Regions from separate parts of the Halomonas sp. BN3-1 genome, predicted to be linked through region 2. Evidence: predicted binding sites of a transcription regulator. Region 2 holds the regulator's gene; the other holds the start of a gene.
What was found. The regulator PhoB, encoded in region 2, activates phosphate uptake and scavenging genes when phosphate is short. The targets are predictions, from matches to a motif close to TGTCATANNNNTGTCANA.
Positions count from the first base shown of each region.

Region 1 (7,829 bases), on a different contig from region 2:
GAGTGTGGCTCAACTCCAAGACCTACTTCGAAGCCGCGCTGCTGATCGCGCTGCTCGGCTTCATCAGCACCATTGCCGTCTGCAAGTATCTGCTGCGCGGCGATATCATCGAGTAACTTCGGGAGAATTCCATGTTCTACGTCATTCTCGAGGGGCTGATCTCGGTGCTGCTGATCGCCGGCGGGCTGTTTGCCTTCATCGGCTCGCTGGGCATGGCCCACCTGCGGGACTTCTACATGCGCCTGCACGGCCCGACCAAGGCCACCACCCTGGGCATGGGCTGCATCCTGTCCGGCTCCATGGTGTACTTCAGCGCCACCCAGGAAGGCACCCACCTGCAGGAGATGCTGATCACCCTGTTCCTGTTCATCACCGCCCCGGTAAGCGCCCACATGCTGGCCAAGACTGGCCTGCACCAGCGCCTCAAGTATCTGGACAAGACCCGCGGCAAGCCGCTCGAATTCCGTGAGGAAGAGGTTGGGGACAAGCCGGTGCCCCACCCCGACCGAGACTAAAAGCCTAGCTTCATGCAAGCTGGATACGAAACGGGCAGCCCATGGGCTGCCCGTTCTGTGTCTGGCTATCGTGGCGCGAAAGGCCGAGCGATCAGATCCAGCCGCCCAGTTCGCGCTTGACGATATCGGCCAGCACCGCGATATGGTCGTCGCGATCGTTGAGACACGGAATGTAGATGAAGTGCTCACCGCCGGCCTCCATGAAGGCGTCGCGGATCTCTTCCTCGATCTCTTCCAGGGTCTCCACGCAGTCGGCGCTGAAGGCGGGGGACAGTACGGCGATACTCTTGTGCCCCTGACGCGCCAGCTCCGCCACCTTGTCGACGGTGGCGGGGCCCACCCATTCTTCAGGCCCGAACTTGGACTGGAAGGCGGTAACCACTTCGTCCTCGGCGTGCCCCAGCCGTTCGCGCAGCAGTCGCGTGGTCTTCCTGCACTGACAGTAGTAGGGGTCGCCTTCCTCCAGAAAGCGCTTGGGTACGCCGTGATAGGACGCCACCACCACCGAAGGCTGGTGCGTCTCGTTCTCCAGGCGTTCGCTGACCGAGGCGGCCAGGGCCTCGATGTAGCCCGGCTCGTCGAAGTAGGCCGGCACCGTTCGCACCGATGGCTGCCACTTGCGCTTCATCAGCTGGCGGAAGAACTGATCGCAGGCGGTGGCGGTGGTGGGCGAGCCGTACTGGGGATACAACGGGAAGAACAGGATACGCCGACATCCCTTCTCCTCCAGCTCCTTGAGCGCCTTGTCGGTGGAAGGATTGCCGTAGCGCATGCCGAAGCTGACCTCAATCGAGTCCCCCAGCTCAGCGCGCAGCCGCGTCGACAGCTTCTCGCTCTGGCTTCTGGTGATGGTAAGCAATGGACTCTCGTCCTTGTCGGTGTTCCAGATGCTGCGATAGGCCGCCCCGGAAGCAAATGGCCGGCGACTCAGGATGATCAACTGCAGCAGTGGCTGCCAGAGCCAGCGCGGATAGTCGACCACTCGCTGGTCCGACAGAAATTCGCTGAGATAGCGGCGCATGGACCAGTAGTCGGTATCGTCCGGCGTACCCAGGTTGGCGACCAGCACGCCGATCTTTTCACGTGCGACGGCGGGGTGGTCGACCGGCGCCTGCTCCGGGCGATGGGCCTCCACCACTGAGGGGGGAACGGACTGATCCATGAAGGTGACTTCCTCTTGGTAGCGAATGCACAAAGCCTATCACCGGTGGGTATCAGGCTCGAATGAAGTGTTACTATGAAGAGGATTTGTACAATTTTTGGTGAACCCATGTCCAGATCCTTGATCCTGATCACCGGCGACCAGTTGAGCCTGGACCTCGGACTCTTGCAGACCGCTGGCGACAACGACGTCGTCGCGCTGTGCGAGGTCGCCGAGGAAGGCCGCTACGTGCCGCATCACCCTCAGAAGATCGCCATGATGCTGTCGGCCATGCGCCACTTCGCCGCCACGCTTCGCGACAAGGGCTATCGCGTCCACTACAGCGCCCTCGATGATCCGGACAACGCCCATGGCCTGCTGGCGGAGGCGGAACGCCTCGCGCAAGCCTACGACTGTTCGCGGATTGTCACCACAAGGCCCGGCGAATGGCGGCTGCTGGATGCCATGGAGCGCCGCCAGGGCGGGATACCCTGGCAATGGGTCGAGGACAACCGCTTCTACTGCACGCCTGGTGAATTCGGCGACTGGTTGTCCCATCGCCGGCAGCCTCGCATGGAGGGCTTCTATCGACTGATGCGTCGCCGCACCGGCCTGCTGATGGAGGGCGATGAACCCATGGGCGGCCAGTGGAACTTCGACAAGGACAACCGACGACCCCTACCCCAGCACTACACGCTGCCCAAGCCTCCCCGCCACACCGTCGACGACATGACCCGTGAGGTGCTGACACTGGTGGAGGAACACTTCGATGAACACTTCGGTCGTCTGGATGGCTTCCACTGGCCGGTCACCCGACGCCAGGCGCTGGTCGATCTCAGACACTTCATCGATCACCTGCTGCCGAGCTTCGGTGACGTCCAGGACGCCATCAGCGACAGCGATCCCTTTCTCTTCCACTCGCGCCTGTCCGCTCCCATGAACCTTGGCCTGCTCAGCCCGAGAGAAGTCTGCGAGGCCGCCGAAACCGCTTATCTCGAGGGGCATGCACCGATCAATGCGGTGGAAGGTTTTATCCGCCAGATCCTCGGCTGGCGAGAGTACGTCAGGGGCATCTACTGGACCCGTATGCCGGACTACAAGGGCTATAACGCCTTGCAGGCCCGCAGGGGTCTGCCCCACTTCTACTGGAGCGGTGACACCGACATGCGCTGTCTATCCCGCGCGATTGGCATGACCCGGGACAACGCCTACGCGCACCATATCCAGCGTCTGATGGTGACCGGCAACTTTGCTCTGCTGTGCGACGTCAGCCCCGAGGCCCTGTGCGACTGGTACCTGGCGGTCTACGCCGACGCCTGCGAATGGGTCGAATTGCCCAATACGCTTGGCATGGTGTTGCACGCCGACGGTGGACTGATGGGCTCGAAGCCCTACTGTGCGTCAGGCAAGTACATCGATCGGATGTCGGACCATTGCCGCCACTGTCGCTATGACGTGAAAAAGACCCTGGGCGAAGACGCCTGTCCCTTCAACAGCCTCTACTGGGACTTTCTCGAACGTCACGCCGACACCCTGGCGAGCAATCCTCGCATGAAGCTGATCTATGGCTCGCTGCGCCGCATGAGCGATGACAAGCGCAGCGCCATGCGCCGCCAGGCCACGTCCTTTCTCGACAACCTGGCATGCGAACCGAGCTACGGTCAGGGTCCCCACCGCGACGGCTATCGACCTCAGGGAGCGAATCCATGAATCGGTTCGAGACACTCGCCACACCGCTTGCGCTGTTTCATGATGGTCAGTGCCCACTATGCCGCAAGGAGATCGCCTGGCTGAGGCGGCATCCGCGCAGCCGGCTGATCCACTTTATCGATATCCGCGACGACGATTTTTGCGCCGAGGCCTGGGGCCAGCGCTTCGATGACATGCTGGGCAAGCTGCACCTGCGCGACGCCACAGGTCGCTGGTTCATCGGCATGGATGCCACTCGCGCATTGTACGCGACGCTGGGTCATCGCCGTTGGGTGCAGCTAAGCAGCGTACCCGGTTTGCGTGGACTGCTGGACATCGGCTATCTGGGCTTCGCCCGACTGCGCCCCTGGCTAACAGGGCATCAAAGGAAGCGATAAGGCAGGTCGACACCGCCAAGGGCCCTGGCAGCTTGCGCCAGGGACTTGTGCGGTGAACGTGGGTACATCAGTGGCAAGGCAGAGACGGCGAGACTGCCGTCGAGAGGGTTCCAGCACCAGGGTGGTGTGGAACGATGTCACTCAAAACACCAGGGGCATACGTGAGGCCAGCGGTTCGGCATAGTGGGCCTCGCGACCGATCACCTCGTCGTGGGCCACGTGCTGGACCAGGTAGGCGCGGTGGATACCGGCACGCTTGAGCTCCAGGTAGACGTCGTCCAGCGAGCGGAACAACACCGGCTTGCCGCGGCGGCAGAGCATCTTGCGGGCACCTTCCACGTCTTCCAGTTCGACCTGGTAAAAACGGCTGCCGGCATGGCCGATCACGCGAATCTCGAAGTTGTCGTGGCGGCCGACAAAGGCCTTGAGATCATTAATTTCCATCGTATCTTTCGCCTCTTTTCATCCTGTCGCGACGGGGGTTCTGTGGCCCCCGCCCTCCTTATGTGACGACACTACGGCGACGAGCGTGCCGATGATGTTTCGGCAGACCATGACGCTCGTTTCATTTCCCTGTGCCGCGCATGTGACTCTCTGATCATGGCACAGCCTGGGCCCTTCGGGTGACATTCCCGTGACGGTGTGAAGAATTTCTCTGATCTGGATACATATTGGCCGTTTCGCGCGCACAGCGAGTTAAACGACCTCCATGATCGCGGCGGAGAAAAGGGGGTCTTCAGCGGCAGGCAGCGCCTTTGCGGGGGGAAGTGGAGGGCTTGAAGGAGAGAAAACGAAGGCCCGCGACACGAATGCTCGCGGGCGACGGATCCGGCGGTGAGACTACTGGTAGTCGGAGGGATCGATGGCCTTGCCGAGGGAGTTGCGGTCGACCCAATTGCCGGCCTTGGTCTCCTTGTAGCGAAACACCACCTTGTCGCCGATCTGCACCGGCAGCTCGGAGTCTTCTGTCTGGTAGCTGTAGTCCACGCCGTCCACTACCAGGTGATAGCGATACAGATCGGGCATGCCGAGCCATTCCTTGAACGGGCCTTCCCGTTCCACCGAGGTCAACTCACCACGGGCTTCCAGCTTGGGCGCGCGACGGCGATTGCCGCGTCGAAATCCGCCTGCCATGTCAGGTCTCCTTCACTGTGTCTGTCGAAATCGCAAGGGGCGGCATTATACGAGCCCGTCGGTCAGGCTCAAGCACGTTTATTCGCCGAAGGTATCACCGTAGCTGTCCGGCGCCAGATCCTCGAAGCGGGTGTACTTGCCGATAAAGGCCATGTGCACCGTCCCGATGGGACCATTACGTTGCTTGCCGATGATGAATTCGGCGAGCCCCTTGTTGTCGGGATTATCCGGGTTGTAGACCTCATCACGATAGACGAAACCGATCAGGTCGGCGTCCTGCTCGATGGCCCCGGATTCACGCAGGTCCGACATCACCGGACGCTTGTTGGGGCGCTGCTCCAGCGAGCGGTTGAGCTGCGACAGCGCAATCACCGGGCAGCCGAACTCCTTGGCAAGCCCCTTGAGCGAGCGCGAGATCTCCGAAATCTCGCCGGTACGGTTGTCACCGAACCCCGGCACCTGCATCAACTGCAGGTAGTCGATCATGATCATCGCCAGGTTGCCGTGCTCGCGCACCACGCGACGCACCCGTGAGCGCATCTCGTTGGGCGACAGCGCAGCGGTGTCATCGATGAACAGTTGCTTGTCCTTGAGCAGGTTGACCGCCGAGGTCAACCTCGGCCAGTCCTCGTCCTCGAGCTGACCGGAGCGCACTCGGGTCTGGTCGATACGCCCGAGTGACGACAGCATGCGCAGCATGATCGAGTCCGCCGGCATCTCCATGGAGAACACCATCACCGGCTTGTCGCTGGACACCACCGCGTGCTCCACCAGGTTCATGGCGAAGGTGGTCTTGCCCATGGACGGGCGGCCGGCGACGATCACCAGGTCGGAGGGCTGCAGCCCGGAGGTCATGTCATCGAGATCGCGAAAGCCGGTCGACAGGCCGGTCATCTCGCCTTTCATGTTGAACAGCTCGTCGATGCGATCGACGGCCTTGGTCAGCAGTTCGCTCATGCCGATGGGGCCGCCGGCCTTGGGGCGATCCTCGCTGATCTGGAACACCAGCCGCTCGGCCTCGTTGACCAGCTCATCGGCAGGACGCCCATTGGGGCTGAAGGCGCCGTCGGCGATCTGGTTGGCCGCCTGGATCAGCTTTCTCAGGGTGGCGCGTTCGCGCACGATGTCGCCATAGGCGCGGATATTGCTGGCCGAGGGAGTGTTGCGGGCCAGCTCCGCCAGGTAGGCGAGCCCGCCCACGGTGTCGAGCTGGTCGCGCCCCTCCAGGGCCTCGGACAGGGTCACCACGTCCAGCGGACGGCTCGACTCGGCCAGCGCCACCATGGCGTTGAACACCAGGCGATGCTCGTAGCGATAGAAGTCGTCGGCCACCAGCCGGTCGGCGATATTGTCCCAGGCCTGATTGTCGAGCATCAGGCCACCCAGCACCGACTGCTCGGCCTCCACCGAGTGCGGCGGAACCTTCAGCGCCGCGGCTTCACGATCGATGGTCTGGACGTCACTCATGCGCTTGTCTCTTCGCTGTTGTTCACGGCGCCATGCCACTGGATCCAGGCTGTGTCCGAAAAGTCGACGAGCGCAGCCACTCTCCAGACAAGCCTTAGTCTACCCGAAGCCGGGTCCGTCGCACGATCACCCGTGCGGGCGATCGCGAGCCACAAAAAAGGGCGCGGGATGTGACTCCCGCGCCCTTGCCACTGCCGTGGGAGACGACCTTACTCGGCCACCACCACCACGCGCACGGTGGCGTCGACGTCGGCATGCAGGTGCAGCACGATGTCGTATTCGCCGGTCTGGCGGATCGGGCCTTCCGGCATGCGGACTTCGCTCTTGGCGACGTCGATACCGGCGCTGGAGATCGCCTCGGCCAGGTCACGCGGACCGATGGAACCGAACAGCTTGCCTTCGTCGCCAGACTTGGCGACCAGAGACAGCTCGATGTCGTTGAGCTGCTCGGCGCGAGCTTCGGCTTCGGCCTTGCGCTCGGCGGCCTGAGCTTCGAGCTCGGCACGCTGGGCTTCAAAGGCAGCGATGTTGTCCTTGGTGGCCGGCACGGCGAGACCGTAGGGCACCAGGTAGTTGCGGCCGTAACCAGGCTTGACGGTGACCTTGTCACCGAGACCGCCCAGCTTGCCAATGTTGTCGAGCAGAATGACTTCCATCTCGTAAACCTCTATGTCAGTTGTTGTGACCCAGACGCCCGCGGAAGTCCGCGAAGGTATCGATCAGGGCCACAACCAGCACGATGAGAATCATGGGCCAGGTGGTGATCAGCAGCAGATAGAACGCGACCAGCCACAACCCGTTCATTCCCTTACGTCCAACTACACCATGTGTCAGGCCGATGCCGGCCATCAGCAGCGGAATCCAGGCCAGCATGCCGATCCCGGGGAGACCCAGCAGGGTGCCGGCGATCACCAGCACCACCAACAGGATCAGCTCCCTCGGGGTGAGCCGCAGGGCGTGGAACTCTTCCCGGAAACCTCCCGGGTTGTAGAGCCCCGCCTGCCAGCTGCGTGCCAGGGCCAGACAGGCCACCGCAGCGAGCATCACCACCAGACCGGTGACACCGCTGATGACCAGCTCGGCCAGCCGACTGGCGTCGAGCCCCTGGGCAGCCAGCTCGTCGAGCATGGCCGCCACCTCGGAGGAACTCTGGCGCAGCTGCTCCAGCATCAGGGCGGTGTCTGCCTTGGGCAGGAACACCCCCAACTGGATCATCGCAGCGCCGGCCAGCGACCCCAGGATCAGCGCCTCGCCCCAGCGCATGCGGGAGCGCAGCACGATGGCCATCAACAGCGCCAGCAGGGTGGTCGCCAGAGGGATCGGATCTCCCTGGGTCCACCACCAGCCTGCCGGCACCGCCGCAGCGGCGATCACCGGCATCGCCGGTGCCATGCCCTTGCGCAAGGTCACCAGAGCGGCAATCGCCGCCCCGAACCAGAACAGCCAGGGCACCGCAGACGCCACCAGCGCGACCAGAGTCGCCTG
Region 1 covers NZ_PYVV01000002.1:131,773-139,601, reverse strand. The annotation lists gene C9F12_RS04025 (K+/H+ antiporter subunit F) at 1-116, shown strand, start outside; gene C9F12_RS04020 (Na+/H+ antiporter subunit G) at 132-515, shown strand; gene hemH (ferrochelatase) at 607-1,677, opposite strand; gene C9F12_RS04010 (cryptochrome/photolyase family protein) at 1,786-3,366, shown strand; gene C9F12_RS04005 (DUF393 domain-containing protein) at 3,363-3,743, shown strand; gene C9F12_RS04000 (DUF6482 family protein) at 3,885-4,187, opposite strand; gene C9F12_RS03995 (hypothetical protein) at 4,584-4,877, opposite strand; gene dnaB (replicative DNA helicase) at 4,956-6,344, opposite strand; gene rplI (50S ribosomal protein L9) at 6,554-7,000, opposite strand; gene C9F12_RS03980 (hypothetical protein) at 7,017-7,829, opposite strand, start outside.
Region 1: C9F12_RS04000 (DUF6482 family protein) is a predicted target of PhoB. The motif match lies at 4,366-4,383, and genes of this name have one in related genera.

Region 2 (7,829 bases):
CTGATGGTGCTGTTGATGTCGATTCTGGTAACGCCCTTTGGGGTGCTGGCGGCGGTCTACCTCAATGAGGTCGCCCACCAGGGGCGATTGACCCGACTGGTCCGGATCGGCGTGCGCAATCTGGCCGGGGTGCCGTCCATCGTCTACGGCGTGTTCGGCCTGGGGGTCTTCGTCTATGGCATCGGCGGCAGCATCGATCGCTGGTTCTTCGAATCGACGCTGCCCTCGCCGACCTTCGGCACCGGCGGACTGCTGTGGGCCTCGCTGACCCTGGCGCTGTTGACCTTGCCGGTGGTGATCGTGGCCACCGAAGAAGGTCTGTCGCGGATCCCGCTGCACCAGCGTGAAGGCGCCCTGGCGCTTGGGGCCACGCGCTTCGAGACCTTGACGCGGGTGGTGCTGCCGATGGCCACGCCGGCGATGCTGACCGGCCTGATCCTGGCGGTGGCCCGGGCCGCCGGCGAGGTGGCGCCGCTGATGCTGGTCGGGGTCGCCAAGCTGGCGCCGCAGGTGCCGCTGGACGGGGAGTTCCCCTTCCTCCACCTTGAAAGGAAGTTCATGCACCTGGGGTATCACATCTATGACGCGGCCTTTCACTCCAGCGATGTCCAGGCGGCGATGCCGCTGGTGTATGCCACAGCGCTATTGCTGGTCACGGTGATTCTGGTGCTTAACCTGACTGCAATATTCATGCGTCACTATTTGCGTAAGCGTCATGGTGCCCCGGTGCGCCGATGATGCAGGGAGAGGCAATGTCCATCGATGGCGAGCTGCCCAAGCGTCAGCTGGCCCAGGCAAGACTGGGAAATCGACGCGGGGCGGTCATGGAGTTTTCCGCGGCCGATACCTGCCTGGATATCCAGGGTTTGACCCTGGCCTATGGCGGCAAGACGGCGCTCAAGGATCTGACCCTGCGCATTCCACGCCATCGGGTCACGGCCTTTATCGGGCCGTCGGGCTGCGGCAAGTCGACGCTGTTGCGCGCCTTGAATCGTCTGCACGACCTTAATGAGGACGTCAGTCGTCACGGCCAGATTCATCTGGACGGCCACGATATCCATGACCCCAGGGTGGCGGTGGCCGAGCTCAGGCGTCGGGTGGGCATGGTGTTTCAGGCACCGAACCCCTTCCCCATGTCTATCTACGACAACGTCGCCTTTGGCCTGCGTCTGCAGGGAGGCTTGAGCAAGCGCCGCATCGACGATGTGGTCGAATGGGCACTGAAGTCGGCGGCGCTGTGGGACGAGGTCAAGGGGCGTCTACGGGCGTCGGCCTGGTCGCTCTCGGGAGGCCAGCAGCAGCGTCTGGTCATCGCCCGGACCCTGGCGGTGGAACCCGAGGTGCTGTTGCTCGACGAGCCGGCCTCGGCCCTGGATCCGATCTCGACGCTGAAGATCGAGGAGCTGATTCGCACACTCAAGCCGCATCTGACCCTGGTGCTGGTGACCCACAACATGCAGCAGGCGGCGCGGGTGTCGGACTATACGGCGTTTTTGCACAACGGTGAGCTGGTGGAGTACGGCCCGACCGACACCCTGTTCACGCATCCGCGCCTGAGGCGCACCGAAAACTACATCACTGGACGCATGGTGGGCTAGCGTCCCGTCCCATGCTTCTTCAGGAGACCTTCATGGATATCACCAGCGATACCCACAGCCAGCACATCTCGAGGCAGTTCAATCATGAGCTCGAGGAACTCAAGACCCACCTGATGGCCATGGGTGGCCTGGTGGAAAAGCAGGTGCAGGATGCCGTCAGTTCGTTGCTCGACGCCGACTCTGCACTGGCCTCTCGTGTGGTCGACAACGACCGTGCGGTCAATGACATGCAGGTCAAGATCGACGATGAGTGCACCCGCGTGCTGGCACGCCGTCAGCCGGCGGCCTCGGACCTGCGACTGGTACTGGCGGTGATTCGTGCGGCGTCGGATCTCGAGCGTATCGGAGACGAAGCCAGCAAGATCGCGCGCAACGCCATCGAACTGGTCGACGGCAACAACGGCACCCGCGGCTTCGTCGAGGTGCGCAATATCAGCGAGCACGTGCGTCACATGATGCGTGACGCCCTGACCTCCTTCGCGCGTTTCGACACCGAGCTGGCGATGCAGGTGGTGCAGGAAGACGAGCGGGTCGACAGCGAGTACCAGAGCGCCATGCGCTCGCTGATGACCTTCATGATGGAGGATGCGCGTTCGATCTCTCCGGTACTGGGCATCATGTGGATTCTGCGCGCGCTGGAGCGTGTCGGCGATCACGCCAACAACCTGGCCGAGTACGTCATCTATCTGGTCAAGGGCCTGGATATCCGTCACATCGCCCCTGACGACCTCAACCAGGAACTGCTCGACGACAGCAGCACGTCTTGACCTCGACGCCCTGAGCGGCGTCAATAGGCCGGCCCCGTCAGGGTCGTTGCCTGCACTCTGAGCATCGGGCCATCGTCGAGACGATGGCCCGATGTCGTTGGGGCACTGTCATCTTCAGCCACTGCCAAGGATCGATGTCATGCTGAATGCCCTCGAGGCGGTCCGCCGCGGAACCCGCCTGGTCTATAGCCAGGGCCTGCGTCGTTATGTGTTTCTTCCCATTCTGGTCAACCTGCTGGTCTACGCCGGCATGCTCAGCTACGTGCTCGGTGAGTTCGGTGGCTGGCTCGATAGCTGGATGGCCATGGTGCCGAGCTGGCTGGAATGGCTCGACTGGCTGATCTGGCCGTTGTTTGTGGTCAGCCTCGTGCTGATCGTGTTCTTCAGCTTTACCCTGGTTACCCACCTGATCGCCGCCCCCTTCTACGGCTTCCTGGCGGCCCGGGCCGAGGTCGAGCTGACCGGCCGCGAGCCCATCGACGACCGGGGCTGGCTCAAGACCGGTCTCGACGCCCTGGGCAGGGAGCTGTTGAAGCTGGCCTATATCCTGCCGCGCATGATCGGGCTGTTTATCCTGAGCTGGATTCCGGTGGTCAACCTGATCGCGCCGCTGTTGTGGGCGGCCTTCAGCGCCTGGGTCATGGCGATCACCTACCTCGACTACCCGATGGATAACAACAAGGTCAGCTTCGCCGATATGCGCAAGCGCCTGTCGGCGCGCTGGTGGCCGAGTCTCAGCTTCGGTGGCCTGGTGACCTTGATCACCTGGATCCCGCTGGCCAACCTGTTTCTGATCCCCGGGGCCGTGGCCGGCGCGGTGCTGATGTGGGATCAGCACTATCGGCAGTTGCCGGTGGTAAGGCGTTGAGCAGCAGTTTGAGTACCGCTATCGGCGCTGTTGTTGGTTGTAAGGCGTTGAGCAGCATTGTCGGCGCTGTTGTCGATGGTTGTACGGCGTTGAGCAGCACTGTCGGCGCTGCCGATAATGGTGAGGCGTTAAAAGGGGAAAGCAGGGAGTGGCCATGACGGCGCTGTTGCCTAGTCTTTTGCTCTATATCGCGGCGGCGCTGGCCGAGATCGCCGGTTGCTTTGCGGTGTGGCGCTGGTGGCGAGATGACGCCTCGGCATGGTGGTTGTTACCTGCGGTGGCGAGTCTGGTGGCCTTCGCCTGGCTGCTCAGTCAGATCGATGCCGACTACGCCGGGCGTGCCTTTGCCGCTTACGGGGGCGTCTACATCGTGGCGTCACTGGGCTGGCTGTGGTGGGTCGAGCAGCGCCTGCCGGATCGCTGGGACCTGATCGGGGGCGCGCTGTGTCTGGTGGGTGCCGCGGTCATCCTGCTGGGGCCCAGGAGCTGATGGGAGCACGCTCGGTTCGTTCTGGCGGGGCCTAGGCGCTGTCCGAAAAGTCGACGAGCGAAGGTTAGACAAGGCAAAAATCGGTGAGAAAGCGCAGTTTACGGGGTGTAAATGAGCATTTTGATCCGATTTTGACGCCGTATTACCGAGCGCAGGCACTTTTCAGACAAGCCCTAGTGCACAGCGCCGGCGCGGCCGAGCGCCACCGGGTCGGCCGCTGCCAGCCGGCTCGAGGGAAAGATGCAGCGGAAGGTTGCGCCCTCGCCGAGTCGGGAGTCGATATCCAGGCGTGCCTCGTGGCGCAGCAGCACATGCTTGACGATGGCAAGCCCCAGGCCGGTACCGCCGGTGGCGGTGCTGCGGCCCTTGTCGACCCGGTAGAAGCGTTCGGTAAGGCGTGGCAGGTGCCTCGGATCGATGCCTTCGCCGTCGTCTTCCACCTCAAGGCAGGCGCCTTCGCCGTAGGCACGCCAGCGTAGCGTGATATGGGCGCCGTCACCGGCGTAGCGCACCGCATTGAAGGCCAGGTTGGAGACCGCGCTGTGCATCTCCTTCTCGCTGCCGGTGAGACTGCGCGATTCTTCGACGACCACCTCGATCTGCTGGCGGCCGCCTGACAATGCCTCGGCGTCGCGCTTTACCGCCTGCAGCAGGGTGGTGGGGTCGAGGCGAACGTGGTCGCTGCCGCCCTGGTCGTTCTCGAGTCGTGACAGCAGCAGCAGGTCGTTGACCAGATTCTGCATGCGGCGCGTCTGGCTCTGCATCTGGGCGACCCCCTTGCCCAGGCGCTCCGGCAGCATGCCGGCCATGTCGCTGTAGGTCTCCAGGTAGCCGGTGAGCACGGTCAACGGCGTGCGCAGCTCGTGGGAGACGTTGGCGACGAAGTCGCGGCGCATCTGTTCCAGGCGATGCAGACGGGTGATATCGCGGGCCATGACCAGGCGTTCATCGTCACCGTACAGGGTGATCTGGAACTGCAGGATCATGTTCTCGTCGATGGGGGAGGGCAGGCTCAGCGGTTCGCGGTAGTCACGGGCATTGAAGTAGCCGACGAAGCGCGGGTCGCGCAGCAGGTTGGTGATGTGCTGGCCGCGGTCCAGCGCCGGCTTCAGGCCGAGCATGCGCTCGGCGGAGCTGTTCCACCACTCCAGGTCGCCGTGGCGATCGAGCATCACCACGCTGTCGCGCATCGCCTCGGACGACTCCTGGATACGCTGGAGGGTCGAGCGCAGGCGGCGCTGAGTGATCCGCTGGCCTTTCTGGTAGCGATAGAGGCGATCGAACAGCTCGCCCCACAGGCCACTGGCGGTGGGAGGTTCCTGCTGGGGGCGGTGGGTCAGCCAGTCGTGCATCGCGTGCAGGTTGCGCAGGTGATAGCTGAGCCCAAGCGCCAGGCCCAGGCCGATGCCTACGCTGGACAGCGAGAACGGCCAGCCCAGCAAGGCGCCGAGACCCACCAGCACGGCCAGGCGCCAGACTTCTCGTCTCCACAGACGACCCACGTCAGTTCTCGGCTCCGTTCACCTCATCCCTCCTGGTGCTGCGTTGCGTCGATGGCTCGCTCAGACCTTGGCCGAAAAGCGATAACCGGTACCGCGTACGGTCTGGATCAGTTGCTGATGGGGTTCCCCCAGGGCCTTGCGCAGGCGGCGGATATGCACGTCGACGGTACGTTCTTCCACGTAGACGTTGCCACCCCAGACCTGATCGAGCAACTGGCCACGGGTGTAGGCGCGCTCCTGGTGGGTCATGAAGAACTGCAGCAGGCGATATTCGGTGGGGCCCATGTCCAGTGACTTGCCGTCGACGCTGACGCGATGGCTGACCGGGTCGAGCTTGAGGCCTTCCACCTCCACCGGGTCCTCGACGCCCCGCGGAGTGGCGCGTCGCAGCACGGCCTTGAGGCGGGCCACCAGTTCTCGCGGCGAGAATGGCTTGGTGATGTAGTCGTCGGCGCCGGCTTCGAGGCCCTGGATCTTGTTGTCCTCCTCACCCTTGGCGGTGAGCAGGATGATCGGCAGCTCTGCGGTGGTTTCCTCGCGCTTGAGCCGGCGGGCCAGTTCGATGCCGCTGGTGCCCGGCATCATCCAGTCCAGCAGCAGCAGGTCTGGCTGGTCATCGACGATGATGGCGTGGGCGGCCTGAGCATTGTCCGCCTCGAGCACCCGGTAGTCGGCCATTTCCAGCGCCACCGCGATCATTTCGCGGATCGGGGCTTCGTCATCGACGATCAGTACGGTCTTGGCGGTCATCCCGGGAGCCTCTTGGTCAGGGTCTTACACTCGACGGTGACAAATGACACCACGTCAATGTGACAATTAGATGACATTGTATCCATTGTCGAGCGACCGAGACGGGCATTTCCCTCACCCGAGGGAGGGATAGAGGCTCAGTCCGAGTCCGGCGAACAGCAATAGGCCCGACCAGTGGTTGTTGAGAAAGGCCTGGAAGCAACGGTCGCGGTCACGGCTCTTGATCAGCCGCTGCTGGTGGACAAAGGTCGCGCCCATGGCCAGCCAGCCGAGCCAGAAGAAGCCGCCCAGCGCCAGCAGGCTGCCGGCCCAGGCCAGCAGCCCCAGGGTAGCCAGCTGCAATAGCGCAATGATGCGGGTGTCCCAGCGGCCGAACAGTACCGCGGTGGACTTGATGCCGATCTTGAGGTCGTCGTCGCGGTCGACCATGGCGTATTCGGTGTCGTAGGCCACGGTCCACAGCACGTTGGCGGTAAACAGCAGCCAGGCGACCATCGGGACTTCGCCGAGCACCGCGCCGAAGGCCATCGGAATGGCCCAGGAGAAGGCTGCGCCCAGCACCACCTGGGGGAAGTGGGTGTAGCGTTTCATGAAGGGATAGCTGGCGGCCAGCACCGCTCCGATCAACGACAGCCACACGGTAAAGCCGTTGGTCAGCCAGACCAGCGCGAAGGCCGATCCCAGCAGGCACACGAACAGCACCTTGGCCTCCCGCTCACTGATGCGGCCGGTGGCCAGCGGTCGGTTCTTGGTGCGTTTGACGTGGCCATCGAAGTGGCGATCGGCGTAGTCGTTGACCACGCAGCCCGCCGCCCGCATCAGGTAGACGCCGGCGACGAAGATCAGCAGGGTGTCACGGGCCGGAATGCCCTCGGAGGCCACCCACAGCGCCCACAGGGTCGGCCACATCAACAGCCAGGTACCGATGGGGCGGTCCAGACGCATCAGCGCCAGAAAGTCGGGAATTCGGTTCAGGTATCCAGGGGGACGCAGCAGCGAACGATCCATCGGTCTCTCTCATGCTCTGGCGCAGGTCAGGCGAAAATGAGGCGTTAGCCGGGCAACAGTCGCTCCTCGGAGAAACATCGCCGAGAAGCCTTGGCGCAGCCTAGCGCGAGCCGACCGCCATGACCAGCCAGGCGGCTCGCTCCGAAGGTGGCGACGGAAGGGCGATGGCGGGGTGACGGCCGGTGAGCGACAGCTAGTCAGCCGGTGGCAGAGGCCGACAGCGACAACGCCCGGCCCATGGCCGGCATAAAGCTCTCCTGCACCAGCAGCACCCAGCCGCTGTGACGAAATACCGAGCGGCGTTGCCATAGCCCGGTATAGCCGTGGATCGGCCTCGAGTTACGGCCGATCTGAATGGCGCTGCGCTCGAGATCGGGCTGGCGAAACAGCCAGCTGCCGAGAGAGGTCTCGCCGAGGCCTTCGAAGGGAGCGTCGTGACGCTCGACGATCGGCGCCACGCTGCGCGCCACCACCCAGGGCTCCTCGTCCACGCACAGGGCGACCTCGCGCAGCCAGGCCTGCTCGTCGCTGGCCAGACCCAGCACGCGAGCCTCGTCCGGCCACGGCAGGCCCTTGGCCTCCGCCAGCAGGCGTACGCGAAAGTGCCCGGCGCCTGCCGCCTCGATCAGGCGTTCTGTCAGGGAGTCCCGCGAGGCCAGCCAGGCGTGCCAGTCAGCGGGCACCGCGATGCCACCGGAGGCCAGCGACACCCAGCCGGGGTCGACGATATCGGCCGCGTCGGCATTCGGCGAAGAGGCTGTGGCTGGCGCGGGATTACCCGGTCCGGACCCCGAGCGCTCCCCCAGGGAGCGGAATGTGGAAGGAAGCTGTGTCATGCGGCCTCGG
Region 2 covers NZ_PYVV01000012.1:41,289-49,117, reverse strand. The annotation lists gene pstA (phosphate ABC transporter permease PstA) at 1-738, shown strand, start outside; gene pstB (phosphate ABC transporter ATP-binding protein PstB) at 825-1,598, shown strand; gene phoU (phosphate signaling complex protein PhoU) at 1,631-2,365, shown strand; gene cysZ (sulfate transporter CysZ) at 2,505-3,233, shown strand; gene C9F12_RS16265 (YnfA family protein) at 3,388-3,723, shown strand; gene phoR (phosphate regulon sensor histidine kinase PhoR) at 3,897-5,225, opposite strand; gene phoB (phosphate regulon transcriptional regulator PhoB) at 5,286-5,975, opposite strand; gene ubiA (4-hydroxybenzoate octaprenyltransferase) at 6,090-6,983, opposite strand; gene C9F12_RS16245 (chorismate lyase) at 7,181-7,819, opposite strand.